4 regions of the Morganella sp. BCCO 40_0007 genome follow, and region 1 is predicted to be linked to each of the others. Evidence: predicted binding sites of a transcription regulator. Region 1 holds the regulator's gene; each other region holds the start of a gene.

Region 1 (3,381 bases):
GCCAAATCCATTCCGTCACAGGACGAGAGCTTTACCGTGATCCGCTTCCGTGGCCTGAAAAAAATCGATTTTCCCTATTTGTTATCCATGCTTCAGGGGTCGTTTATTTCCGCCTCAAATACGATTGTTGTACCCGGCGGCAAATTAGGACTGGCAATGGAATTAATAATGGCGCCCCTGGCAGAGCAATTATTACAGGGAAAACAAATAAACAAGCGATAAAAAAACCGGGTAATAATGTATTACCCGGTTTATGTTCAAAAATAAAAATAATCTTTCAAAAAATTATTCAATATTTTTCACTTCAAAACTATGTGTAATGTTAACACTTTCGCCTAACATTAATGAAACAGAACAATATTTTTCAGCGGATAATTGCACGGCACGCCCGACAACGTTTTCTGTCAGGTCACGACCGGTTACAATAAAATGCAGATTGATGTGAGTGAATAAACGCGGCGCGGTTTCACGACGTTCAGCAGTAAGTTTTACATCACAATCAATGACTTGATTACGGCCTTTTTGCAAAATAGAGACAACATCAATGGCGCTGCAGCCGCCGGTTGCCATCAGTACCATCTCCATCGGGTTCGGGGCTTTTTCACCGGCATTACCGTCCATCGTAATCTGGTGTCCTGACGCGGATTCCCCTAAGAAAGTCATGTTCTCAACCCACTTTACACGCGCTTCCATTTTTATACCCTCATCATCAATATAATTCACGACAGACTACCCTTTCATTCACGGGCTGGCAATCTATCTCATAGTTTATTATGCTGAAGCGAGACAGTGGAAGACAGGACTGTTTTCCTGTGCTAAAAACACGGCAAGGATTTATCTATGGCTAAGATCAATATCTTTCCGTGTGGATTATTATACTATTTTAATAAACTAACTTGCCGGAAATTCAGCAAGTTAATATGATAAGCTAAGACTTTATATAATTGCAGAGCGTAAACAACGGTTTGCAATAACTAACAACAGAGGATAACGCGAATGGTTCTCGGCAAGCCACAAACAGACCCCACGCTTGAATGGTTTTTGTCTCACTGCCATATCCACAAATATCCATCCAAAAGCACACTTATTCATCAGGGCGAAAAGGCAGAAACACTCTACTACATTGTAAAAGGTTCTGTTGCGGTACTGATCAAAGATGAAGAAGGCAAAGAGATGATTTTATCCTATCTCAATCAGGGTGATTTCATCGGTGAACTCGGATTATTTGAGGAAGGTCAGGAACGTACAGCGTGGGTACGGGCAAAAAGCGCCTGCGAAGTTGCAGAAATCTCGTACAAAAAGTTCCGCCAGCTTATCCAGGTTAACCCGGATATCCTTATGCGCCTTTCCGCGCAGATGGCAAGCCGCCTGCAAACCACATCAGAAAAGGTCGGAAACCTTGCATTCCTTGATGTGACAGGCCGCATCGCCCAGACATTACTGAACCTGGCGAAACAGCCGGATGCGATGACGCACCCGGACGGTATGCAAATCAAAATTACCCGTCAGGAAATCGGCCAGATTGTGGGATGTTCCCGCGAAACAGTCGGCCGTATTCTGAAGATGCTGGAAGATCAGAACCTGATCTCCGCACACGGTAAAACCATCGTGGTATACGGCACCCGTTAATCCGGACGACCTTTATCACCAAAACAGGCGCAATTGCGCCTGTTTTTCTTTTCTTAATCATCAGTGATTACTGAAGAATATCTGCCCTGCGGTATCGCAGCTTTCCTTCACGGCAGGCTTGATCAAAGGATGCTTTCAACTGACGCATTGCTGCTGTTTTACGCTCTGCAATGTTCATTTTTTTATCTCAGAAATGTCGTGTTTTAAGTACATACCCTTTACCTCCTTCACCAAGACCAGCCCTTGGTAAAGATGAACATAAAAGCTGCCATGAAGAAATTCTTCAAATTTGCCTGAAAGCCGGATTGTTATTATTTTACTGAAAGCAGATAAACATCCGGCAAACTTATCATGACAAAAACAATAATAAAATATACAAATCAGTTAGTTAAATACGTTAATGCGGTAAAATTACTGCATTTCCCGGAAGTCATTCAGGGTTTTTGCCAGTCGTTTCATTCCCTCATCCACATCTGCTTTTTCAATAATCAGCGACGGCGTAAAACGCAGAACATTGGTGCCGGCATTCAGCAGCATCAGGCCATTTTTGGCCGCGAGTCCCAGCAGTATTTTTGATTGATCGCGGAAGATACCCGCCAGTTCGGCACCTATCAGCAACCCTTTACCGCGGATCTCCGCAAACGCGCCAAATGTGCTGTTCAGGGATTGCAGAGCATCGGCAAACCACCGGTGACGTTCATCCACTCCCGCCAGCAGCGCCGGGTCATTAATCAGATCAAAGGCGGCATTGCCGACAGCGCAGGCCAGCGGATTGCCGCCATAGGTGGTACCGTGGGTACCGGGCACCATGACCTGCGCGATCGCCTGTTTTGTCAGCATCGCACTGATCGGAAAACCACCACCCAGCGCTTTCGCCGTGGTCAGAATGTCCGGCTCAATGCCGTAATCCATATAGGCAAACAGTTTTCCGCTGCGCCCCATCCCGCTTTGCACTTCATCAAAGACCAGCAATGCCTGATGTTTATCACACAGATCACGCACACCCTGCATAAAAGCAGGAGTGGCAGGCGTGATCCCCCCCTCACCCTGGATAGGTTCCAGAACCACGGCACAGGTGTGATCGTCCATCACCGCTTTGACAGCATCGAGGTCGTTGAAAGGTACATGAATAATATCTGCCGGTTTCGGCCCGAAGCCATCGGCATATTTCGGCTGGCCGCCGACAGAAACAGTGAAAAGTGTCCGGCCGTGGAAGCCATGGTGAAAAGCAATAATTTTGGTTTTATAAGGATGATGACGGGTCAGTGCATAATGACGTGCCAGTTTGAATGCAGCTTCATTCGCCTCCGCGCCGGAGTTGGCAAAGAAAACCCGTTCCGCGAACGTGTGTTTTATCAGCTTCTGCGCCAGTGTCAGTGCCGGTTCATTGGTAAAAATATTGCTGACATGCCAGAGTGACTCACTCTGGGTTTTCAGCGCAGCGACCAGCGCCGGATGACAATGCCCCAGAGCCAGTACGGCAATACCACCGGCAAAATCGACATATTCGGTGCCGTTCTGATCCCATACACGGCTTCCCTGTCCTCTGACAGGAATAAAATCAGCCGGTGCATAAATTGGCAGCATTACTTCATCATAAGTGCCGCGCGTTACCGCATTCTGTTTTGTCATCGTTCCTTACCTGATCTATCCACAAGTGAAAATATAATCACCAAATATGAATAAAAAATCAAATTAAAACGAATGAAAAAACAGAACCTAGGATAAAATAATCGATAACTGATTAGTATT
Region 2 (3,381 bases), on a different contig from region 1:
TCACCGGAAAAATAATATGAAACAGGTAACGAAATGTATTTAAAGATATCACCATTTAAATCTGCATGATGCTGTCACGATGTACAAAATAAAAAATGGCCGCAATTGCGGCCATTTCAGAGAACATGAGTGCAGACTTATTTGGAGATGTGTGCAATCAGATCCAGAACTTTATGAGAGTAGCCGGTTTCGTTGTCATACCAGGAAACCAGTTTCACAAAGTTGTCGTTCAGTGCGATACCGGCTTTGGCATCGAACACAGAAGTCAGTACTTCGCCGTTGAAGTCAGTGGAAACCACGTCATCTTCGGTGTAACCCATCACGCCTTTCAGCTCGCCTGCTGCAGCTGCTTTGATTGCTTCGCAGATTTCAGCGTAGGTTGCTGATTTTTCCAGACGGACAGTCAGGTCAACAACAGAAACGTTAGGGGTAGGAACACGGAAAGACATACCGGTCAGTTTACCGTTCAGTGCAGGGATAACTTTGCCCACTGCTTTTGCTGCGCCGGTAGAAGACGGGATGATGTTCTGGGATGCGCCGCGGCCGCCGCGCCAGTCTTTGTGTGAAGGACCGTCAACGGTTTTCTGAGTGGCGGTGGTGGCGTGAACAGTAGTCATCAGACCTTCAACGATACCGAACTTGTCGTTGATGACTTTTGCCAGTGGTGCCAGGCAGTTAGTGGTACAGGATGCGTTAGAAACGATTTCCTGGCCCGCGTAATCTTTGTGGTTAACACCCATAACAAACATCGGGGTTGCATCTTTGGAAGGGCCGGTCAGAACAACTTTCTTCGCGCCTGCCTGGATGTGTTTACGTGCAGTTTCGTCAGTCAGGAACAGACCGGTTGCTTCAGCAACAATATCAACACCGGCTTCGTTCCACTTCAGGTTTGCAGGGTCACGCTCGGCGGTAACGCGGATAGTTTTACCATTAACAACCAGATGGCCATCTTTCACTTCAACGGTTCCGTTAAAACGGCCGTGAGTTGAGTCGTACTTCAGCATGTATGCCATGTAATCTGCATCGAGCAGGTCGTTGATTGCAACGATTTCGATATCTGAACGCTCTTGTGCAGCACGGAATACGATACGGCCGATACGACCAAAACCATTAATACCTACTTTGATAGTCATAGTATTACCACCAGCTATTTGTTAGTGAATTAAAGTTGCTACTAAAGTTACCAAAACCTTGCCAGCCGTCAAGCGGAATCGTGTCAATTAATGTCATTTAACATTTGTTCTGCTCAACAAATCGCCACTTTCAGTAAATTTGTCGCCGCTATTATCGGGAGTTACCGGAATAAAGACAGCGTGTATGGGGCATAAATGTGAAGAATGTCACAAATAAGTGGTGTCAATGCTGACATGACAAGTTTAGAATAACATCCGGTCATTTGATGTTAATTTTTTGTTATTCTGTATTCTGACTGACCCTGCACAATAATGATAAGGATTCAGCTATGTCCGGGACTGATAAAAAGCGGGATACACCCGCTGAGCTGACAGAGATTCAGCGCTATGTCACACAGGAAGCGGGAACTGAGCACCCGTTTACCGGCCGCCTGCTCTATAATGAGAAACAGGGGGTATATCGTTGTATTTGTTGTGGTTCTCCGCTTTTTTATTCGGATACCAAGTTTGATGCCGGTTGCGGCTGGCCGAGTTTTTATGAACCGGTCAGCAAAAGTGCAGTCCGGTATATTGACGATACCTCACATGGCATGCATCGTATTGAGACCCGTTGCGGTCATTGTGATGCTCATCTGGGGCATGTTTTTCCTGACGGGCCGGCCCCGACAGGGCAGCGTTATTGTATTAATTCAGCATCCCTGAGTTTTGAAGATGAAAAAACAAAAGCGATAACAAACGGTTAGTTTGGTTATATTGAAATTTAACATTTGTATAACGACAGAAAAAACGATTCAGCTTCTGATGTGATAAAAACGTAAAATCAGACGCTTTCGGGGAAGGAAGAGTATGGAAATTGATGATTTATTGTCTGCCATGACGCCGGACGTATACGGACGCCTGGTGACAGCGGTTGAACTGGGTAAATGGGCGGACGGTGTACCACTGACGGAATCCCAGAAAAACAGTAGTCTGCAACTGGTGATGTTATGGCAGTCCCGGCATAATGCTGACCCTGCACATATGACGGTCGGTACTGACGGGGAGATCAGTCTGAAAAGCAAACAGGAACTGAAAGCGCTGTTTACCGACACGCACCTTGCCACACTGAAGCCGCAGGACTGAGAATAAAACGGGACAGTGCTTGCTGTCCCGTCATGACGATCGCTATTCTTTTTCGCCGCAGAACTGAGCCGCTGTCTGCAAAACCGCTCCGGCGTTTTCCATCTCTGTCAGTGCCGTGAGGCTGTCTTCTGCCTGTAAATTAACGCCCCGGCATCCGTCCGTAATCACGGTGACGGCAAAACCTTCCGCCAGTGCATCCAGCACCGTAAATTTCACACAGTAATCTGTGGCGATCCCCAGCACCGCGAGATGCGTGATGTGCTGTTCTGCCAGCAGTGGCAGCAGGGCGGTCGGCTCCCGGTGGTCGTTATCATAAAACGCGCTGTAGCTGTCCACCGCCGGGTTTTCACCTTTATAAATAATATGGGTGATGGCATGTTTATTCAGGTCAGGATGAAAATCAGCTCCCGCCGTGTTCTGCACACAATGTACCGGCCACCAGACCTGCGGCAGTCCGTTCAGTTCACCGCATTCACCAATTACTGTCCCGGAATTGACCGCGAAGCTGAGATGGTTTGCCGGGTGCCAGTCCTGACTGGCGATCACCGGGATACCCTGCTGCTGACAGCGGGTTATCATCCGGTTTGCTGTGCGGATCACGGTATCACTGTCGCGGACAGCCAGACTGCCGCCCTGACAAAAATCATTCTGGATATCCACCAGAAGCAGTGCCGGTTTCATTGCAGACTCCTCAGTTATCGTTATAGCTCAGCTCACCGCGCAGATCCTGCTGCATCAGGATGCGGATCTCGTCGCTGGTGTAATCCTGACTGAGCAGATAATGCAGTTTGGTCAGCGCCGCTTCGAACGTCATATCAAAACCGCTGATCACACCGGCTTCCGCCAGGGCATGACCGGTGGCATAACCGCCCATATTGACACGGCCGGAAATACACTGTGTCAGGTTGATCACAATGATACCCCGTTCGGTGGCCTCCCGCAGGGCAGTGAGCAGTTTCGGATGCTGTGGGGCGTTACCGACGCCGTAAGAGCGGATAATCAGTGCTTTGACCGGCTGCTGCAGAATGTTATTAACCACATCGACTGACAGCCCCGGATACACCGTTACCACGCCGATAGGCTGCGGAGTGATGTTATGCAGTGTGAACGGTGCGGTGTTCTGCGG
Region 3 (3,381 bases), on a different contig from region 1:
TTCAGTGCCTGAATTGAGAGCGGGCCGAAGATCTCCTCCGGGGTGGAGAAGCGGGTCATCAGATACTCAAAGGCACGGGCGTCACTGAAAACCAGTTTCATCCGCCGTGCAATCATACTTTTGGCTATTCCCGGCGGGCCGAGCAGAAAAACACTTTCCCCGCTGAGGGTTGCCAGTAAGCAGAGCCGGATGGCGTGCTGTCGTTCATACAGCCCGGATTCCAGATGTCGGCTCAGCCGGGCGATACGTTCAGAACGTTGCATGGGACTCCCGTGAATTTACTGATGCAGTTTCTGCGTTTATAAACTAAAAAAGCTACCGCGTTTACTGCGTAAAATCACGTTTCTTCTGCTTTTTGCGCAAATAGTGATAAAAAAATTGCCGGGGATACCGGCAATGCTGTTAATCAGTAAAACAGAACATCAGTCAAACCGGACATCAATCACCTGATAGAAACTGTTGGCGGTATCCGCGATTTCCCATACACCGTAAATAATCTGATAGCCGCTCCGTTCCGGAATGGTGCACTGATGTGTCACTGTCTGCGGCGGAACCTGATTTTTACCGTCATAACTACAGAATGGTTCGGATTCAAATGATGCCCGGGTCAGCGGGGCTCCCGGCTGCCAGTCCGGCCTGGTGATGTAGTAACGCCAGTTACGGGTTTTGTGGGCAGCTGTTATTTTCCAGGTGAACATGGCGGTTCCCGGTTTTACCGTTATCTGATGCCAGTTATCACCGGGGGTATCGAGTGGCAGAAAACGCTCAATACCCCCGCTGGCAAGCCGGCCGTCCGGCGGGAATTTTCCGTCCGGAAATCCGGATAATGTTTCAATACTTTGTGGTTCCCATTGGGCGGAGCCACACATTGCAGCGGGATTTTCACCGTCACGGCAATTTGCTGCCCGTGAGGCCGGTTCAGTGATATAGCCGTGAGCAAACGCCTGTGAAGTCAGTAAACAGAAAAGTATGCCGGCAAATGCCGTTTTTTTTATCATAAGAAGATCTCCGGTATGAGAGGGGGAAATCAACATAACAACACCGGGATATGTTCTGCGATGTCATAACTTATCAGTGGTGTAACAGAGTGATAAAAAATCCGGGATATCCGGGAGGGGAACCGGTGATTTCAGGGGGGAAGCTGCCGGTATAATTGAATCCATTCAGCTATAACTCATTCAATCAGTTATATTTTTTATTTAACACATTCACAAGCGAAACGTTTCGATCACCATCACATTTTTCGGGAATGAATATTGAGTTTTCCCGTATTTTTTCTACCATAGTTTAAAAGCGAAACGTTTCGCTCAGGAGGATTTTATGAAGAAAGGGGCTTTACTGAACGGTGATGTTTCCGCAGTTATCGCGCGTCTGGGTCATACCGACCATATTACTGTTGCTGATGCCGGGCTGCCGATCCCGCCCGCCACACCGCGTATTGATCTGGCATTAACACAGGGTGTGCCTGATTTTATGTCGGTGTTTAAAGTCATCACACAGGAGATGCAGGTGGAAGCCGCTCTGATGGCGGAAGATATCCAGACACACAACAGTGAACTGCATGATGCGATTGTGGCTCATCTGAAAGCCCTGGAATTACAGCAGGGGAATGTGATTCAGATTCAGTATGTTACTCATGCTTCTTTCAAATTACAGACACAAAACAGCCGTGCCGTGATCCGGACCGGTGAGTGCACACCGTTTGCCAATGTGATGCTGTTCTCCGGCGTGACATTCTGAGGTGTCTATGGAACCGTTACTTGAACTCAAAGGTATCGATAAAGCTTTCCCGGGTGTGAAAGCCTTATCCGGTGCCGCCCTGCGGGTTTATCCCGGCAGAGTGATGGCGCTGGTCGGAGAGAACGGCGCCGGTAAATCCACCATGATGAAAGTGCTGACCGGGATCTATAAAAAAGATGCCGGTCAGATTCTGTTTCTGGGGCAGGAGCGTCAGTTTACGGGGCCGAAATCGTCTCAGGAAGCCGGTATCGGGATTATCCATCAGGAACTGAACCTGATCCCGGAACTGACGATTGCAGAAAATATTTTCCTCGGCCGAGAATTCACCGGCCGTTTCGGCAATATCGACTGGAAAAAGATGTATGCCGAAGCGGATAAGTTACTGGCCCGTCTGAATCTTTCTTACAGCAGTCACCGGCTGGTGGCGGAACTGTCTATCGGCGATCAGCAGATGGTGGAAATCGCCAAGGTGCTCAGCTTTGAGTCGAAAGTCATCATCATGGATGAACCGACGGACGCACTGACCGACACTGAAACCGAATCACTTTTCAGTGTGATCCGCGAATTGCGTGAGCAGGGCTGCGGGATTGTCTATATCTCTCACCGTCTGAAAGAGATTTTTGAGATTTGCGATGATGTGACGGTATTCCGTGACGGTCAGTTTATCGGTGAAAAACCGGTATCTGACCTGACAGAAGATACCCTGATTGAAATGATGGTCGGGCGCAAGCTGGAAGATCAGTATCCGCGTCTGAATCTGCCGCGCGGCAAAGAGAAGCTGGTGGTGAAAAACCTGTGCGGCCGCGATGTGCATGATGTCAGTTTCACACTGCATGAAAACGAAATTCTCGGTGTTTCCGGGCTGATGGGCGCGGGACGTACTGAACTGATGAAAATCATTTACGGTGCGATGGCAAAAACCGGCGGTACTGTCGAAATGGACGGCAAAGTTTGTCAGATAAACTCGCCGAAAGCCGGACTGAATAACGGTATCGTGTATATCTCCGAAGACCGCAAACGTGATGGTCTGGTACTGGGGATGTCAGTAAAAGAGAATATGTCTCTGACGGCGCTGCCGTATTTCAGCAGCAAAACCGGACGCCTTAATCATAAAGAAGAGCATCTGACCGTCAGTGATTTTATTCAGCTGTTCAATATCAAAACCCCGGGTATGGATCAAATCATCGGATTTTTATCCGGCGGTAATCAGCAGAAAGTGGCCATCGCCCGCGGTCTGATGACCCGGCCGAAAGTCCTGATCCTCGATGAACCGACACGCGGTGTGGATGTCGGGGCGAAGAAAGAGATTTATCAGCTGATCAACAAATTTAAACAGGAAGGCCTGAGTATCATCCTTATTTCATCGGAAATGCCGGAAGTGATGGGGATGAGTGACCGGATTCTGGTCATGCACGAAGGGCGGATAAGCGGGGAGTTTGCCGCGGAAAACGTCACTCAGGAAGCATTAATGGCCGCCGCAGTCGGCAAACAATATGGCGCAGGGCAGGAGTAAGATATGCGTACAGATTCAACCCCGGCGTCAAAACGCTGGTTTTCCAAAGAATGGCTGCTTGAGCAGAAATCACTGATAGCACTGCTGATCCTGATTGTGGTTGTCTCCATGATCAGCCCGAACTTTTT
Region 4 (3,381 bases), on a different contig from region 1:
TACTGCCGATGGCAGATAGTGCGAATAGCGTTCGATAAAATCAGCCGGTCCGCTCTGTGCGGCTACCATCCGGCCGAAAATTTCCGCTGCTTTGCCATTATCCAGCACACGCTGCAGTTTTTCTTCCGCCTCTGTGCGGTCAGCCGCCAGTCCGCCGGAGACCAGCATCTCTTTGCACAGTGCCATGGTAACGTCATACAGACGCGGATTGCGGTACTCACCGGTCAGGAAACGCACCGCTTCACGTACTTCCACCGCATTACCGGCACTGGAGGCCAGCACCTGATTCATGTCAGTCAGCAGTGCGGTCGTCCGGCAGCCCGCGCCGTTGGCAACCTGTACGATCGCCTGCGCCAGCTGCTCTGATAATTCATATGTCGGCATAAATGCCCCGGAGCCCACTTTCACATCCATCACCAGCGCATCCAGGCCTTCAGCCAGTTTTTTGCCGAGGATAGAGGCGGTGATAAGCGGGATTGAATCTACGGTTGCCGTAATATCGCGGGTCGCATAGAAACGCTTGTCCGCCGGTGCCAGAGAGTTGGTCTGGCCGATAATCGCCACACCGGTCTCTTTGATGATGCGGCGGAAGGTTTCATCATCCGGGAAAATGTCAAAACCGGGAATCGCTTCCAGTTTGTCGAGCGTACCGCCGGTATGCCCCAGGCCGCGGCCGGAGATCATCGGGATATAGCCGCCGCAGGCAGCGACCATCGGCCCGAGCATCAGAGAGGTTACATCCCCGACACCACCGGTGGAATGTTTATCCACAACCGGTCCCGGTAAATTAAGGTGTTTCCAGTCCAGAACCGAGCCGGAGTCCCGCATCGCCAGTGTCAGCGAGACGCGCTCCTGCGGGTTCATATCATGGAAATAAATAGTCATCGCCAGCGCCGCAATTTGTCCCTCAGAGACTGAATTATCACGTACCCCGTTAATAAAGAAACGAATTTCCTCATCAGAGAGCGGATGTCCGTCCCGTTTTTTGCGGATAATTTCCTGAGCCAGAAACACGGTGTTCTCCTTAAAAATACCGGGTCCGTCCCGGTACCTGAGGTGCCGGGTTAATCAAAAAACCGGACTGCAAAAGCAGCCCGGTAAACGTGATTAATACTTGCTGTCAGATTTGGCGTCTGCATAGCCCAGCGTATTAAGCAGGCTGGCCAACAGGCTGGATGCACCAAAGCGGAAGTGGCGGGAGTCGGCCCAGCCTTCCCCCATGATGCGGTCAGCCATCGCCAGATACTGCGCGGCTTCTTCCGCAGTGCGGACACCACCGGCCGGTTTGAAACCAACGGTTTTACCAACACCCATATCATGGATCACTGTCATCATGATTTCCGCGGTTTCCGGCGTGGCGTTGACCGGAACTTTACCGGTGGAGGTTTTAATAAAGTCAGCACCGGCTTTGATGGAGATTTCAGATGCCTGGCGAATTAATGCCGGATCTTTCAGCTCACCGCTTTCGATGATCACTTTCAGCAGTACATTGTGTTTGGCACAGGCTTCTTTGCAGGCTTTTACCATATCAAAACCAACCTGCGTATTACCGGCCATCAGAGCACGGTACGGGAATACCACATCCACATCATCTGCGCCGTAAGCAATCGCGGCATTGGTTTCCGCCAGCGCGATTTCAATATCATCATTACCGTGCGGGAAATTGGTGACAGTTGCGATACGCACTTCCGGTGTACCCTGCTCACGCAGAACTTTACGGGCTAACGGGATAAAACGCGGATAAATACAGACAGCCGCAGTCTGGCCTGCCGGGCTTTTCGCCTGATGACACAACGCAGTGACTTTCGCGTCAGTATCATCATCATTCAGGGTGGTTAAATCCATTAAAGACAACGCGCGCTGCGCTGCGGCGGTTAAATCGGTCATAAAACTCTCCAACGTATGTCTGCGCCATGAGCGGGCAGACGCAATATCTGAACGATGCAAAATGTGTTGGCGAGCGGGACTTGGTTCCGTGAAGACGTTGCCTCTCTTGTGATAAGAGTTAACGCTGAGGTCCTTCTCACCGCGCTGTAATACAGGTGACTGTAAACAGAACACCGAATCCGTTATAAGGTATCCATGCCTTATTGGAGCATGTCTTGGCACTATAATACGTGCCTTTCATCACGTTTATATAACGGCATTTACATCAATACATACAGTTATGTGATAAAAATCACAATAACAGCCTGATATGCACAAAATAACAGCACATATTCACAGCATAGTATAGCGCAGGAAACAGATAGACAGGGAGAGACAGAAAGACAAGTACACCGAATCAGTAAAACGCACAGGTGAACCGGGTTCACCTGTGCGGGAGGAGCAGTTACAGTGCCAGGAAGAAACCGGCGATGGTTGCACTCATCAGGTTGGAGAGTGTACCGGCCATTACCGCTTTCATACCCAGACGTGCCACGTCTTTACGGCGGTTAGGCGCCATACCGCCCAGACCACCCAGCAGGATCGCAACTGAAGACAGGTTGGCAAAGCCGCACAATGCAAAGGAGATAATCGCTTTGGTGTGATCAGACAGCGGCTGTAAACCGGCAGCAATAACCTGTGCATCCGGCTTCATGTATTCACCGAAGTTCATGAAGGCAACAAATTCGTTGACCACCACTTTTTGTCCGATAAACGAACCGGCAGTCATCGCTTCATTCCACGGTACACCGATCAGGAAAGCAATTGGTGAGAAGAGCCAGCCGAGGATCAGTTCCAGTGACAGCTGCGGATAGTCAAACCAGCCGCCGACACCGCCTAAGATCCCGTTGATTAACGCGATCAGCGCGATAAACGCCAGCAGCATTGCACCTACGTTCAGCGCCAGTTGCATACCGGAAGAGGCACCGCTTGCCGCCGCATCAATGATGTTGGCAGGGCGCTCTTCTTCCGCCATACCGGCCATGGCTTCGGTACGGTCATCAAAGTGCTCGGTCTCAGGTACCATCAGTTTCGCAAACAGCAGACCACCCGGTGCCGCCATAAAGGATGCTGCGATCAGGTACTCCAGCGGAACGCCCATCTGCGCATACCCTGCTAGAACAGAACCGGCCACGGATGCCAGACCACCACACATTACCGCGAACAGTTCGGAATTGGTCATCCCGGAGATATACGGACGCACCACCAGCGGGGCTTCTGTTTGTCCCACAAAGATGTTGGCTGTCGCGGACAGGGATTCGGTACGGGATGTGCCCAGCAGTTTCTGTAAGCCGCCGCCGAGAATTTTAATCACAAACTGCATAATACCGAGGTAATACAGAACAGCAATCAGCGAGGAGAAGAACACAATAACCGGCAGAACACGCAGGGCAAAGACGAAACCACCGCCACCGAATACCTCAAACATTTTGTCAGAGACCAGGCCGCCGAAAA

What was found. The regulator CRP, encoded in region 1, controls carbon source genes, mostly activating them, when cyclic AMP is high. The targets are predictions, from matches to a motif close to ATGTGANNNNNNTCACAT.
Region 2: the regulator CRP is predicted to act here: its motif matches at 1,329-1,346, upstream of msrB (peptide-methionine (R)-S-oxide reductase MsrB).
Region 3: the regulator CRP is predicted to act here: its motif matches at 1,223-1,240, upstream of rbsD (D-ribose pyranase).
Region 4: the regulator CRP is predicted to act here: its motif matches at 2,168-2,185, upstream of deoC (deoxyribose-phosphate aldolase).

Annotation. Positions count from the first base shown of each region.
Region 1 is NZ_JAVBIN010000004.1:19,001-22,381, forward strand. Features, by position in the region: gene R5268_RS05865 (phosphoribulokinase) at 1-222, shown strand, start outside; gene R5268_RS05870 (OsmC family protein) at 286-693, opposite strand; gene crp (cAMP-activated global transcriptional regulator CRP) at 997-1,629, shown strand; gene R5268_RS05880 (aspartate aminotransferase family protein) at 2,041-3,261, opposite strand; gene R5268_RS05885 (aminodeoxychorismate synthase component II) at 3,374-3,381, opposite strand, start outside.
Region 2 is NZ_JAVBIN010000007.1:167,207-170,587, reverse strand. Features, by position in the region: gene gapA (glyceraldehyde-3-phosphate dehydrogenase) at 138-1,133, opposite strand; gene msrB (peptide-methionine (R)-S-oxide reductase MsrB) at 1,463-1,876, shown strand; gene R5268_RS10265 (YeaC family protein) at 1,980-2,255, shown strand; gene pncA (bifunctional nicotinamidase/pyrazinamidase) at 2,298-2,936, opposite strand; gene ansA (asparaginase) at 2,947-3,381, opposite strand, start outside.
Region 3 is NZ_JAVBIN010000012.1:176,316-179,696, forward strand. Features, by position in the region: gene ravA (ATPase RavA) at 1-263, opposite strand, end outside; gene R5268_RS15645 (lytic polysaccharide monooxygenase) at 423-998, opposite strand; gene rbsD (D-ribose pyranase) at 1,321-1,740, shown strand; gene rbsA (ribose ABC transporter ATP-binding protein RbsA) at 1,748-3,253, shown strand; gene rbsC (ribose ABC transporter permease) at 3,257-3,381, shown strand, end outside.
Region 4 is NZ_JAVBIN010000009.1:21,758-25,138, reverse strand. Features, by position in the region: gene deoA (thymidine phosphorylase) at 1-1,014, opposite strand, end outside; gene deoC (deoxyribose-phosphate aldolase) at 1,108-1,887, opposite strand; gene R5268_RS11960 (NupC/NupG family nucleoside CNT transporter) at 2,333-3,381, opposite strand, start outside.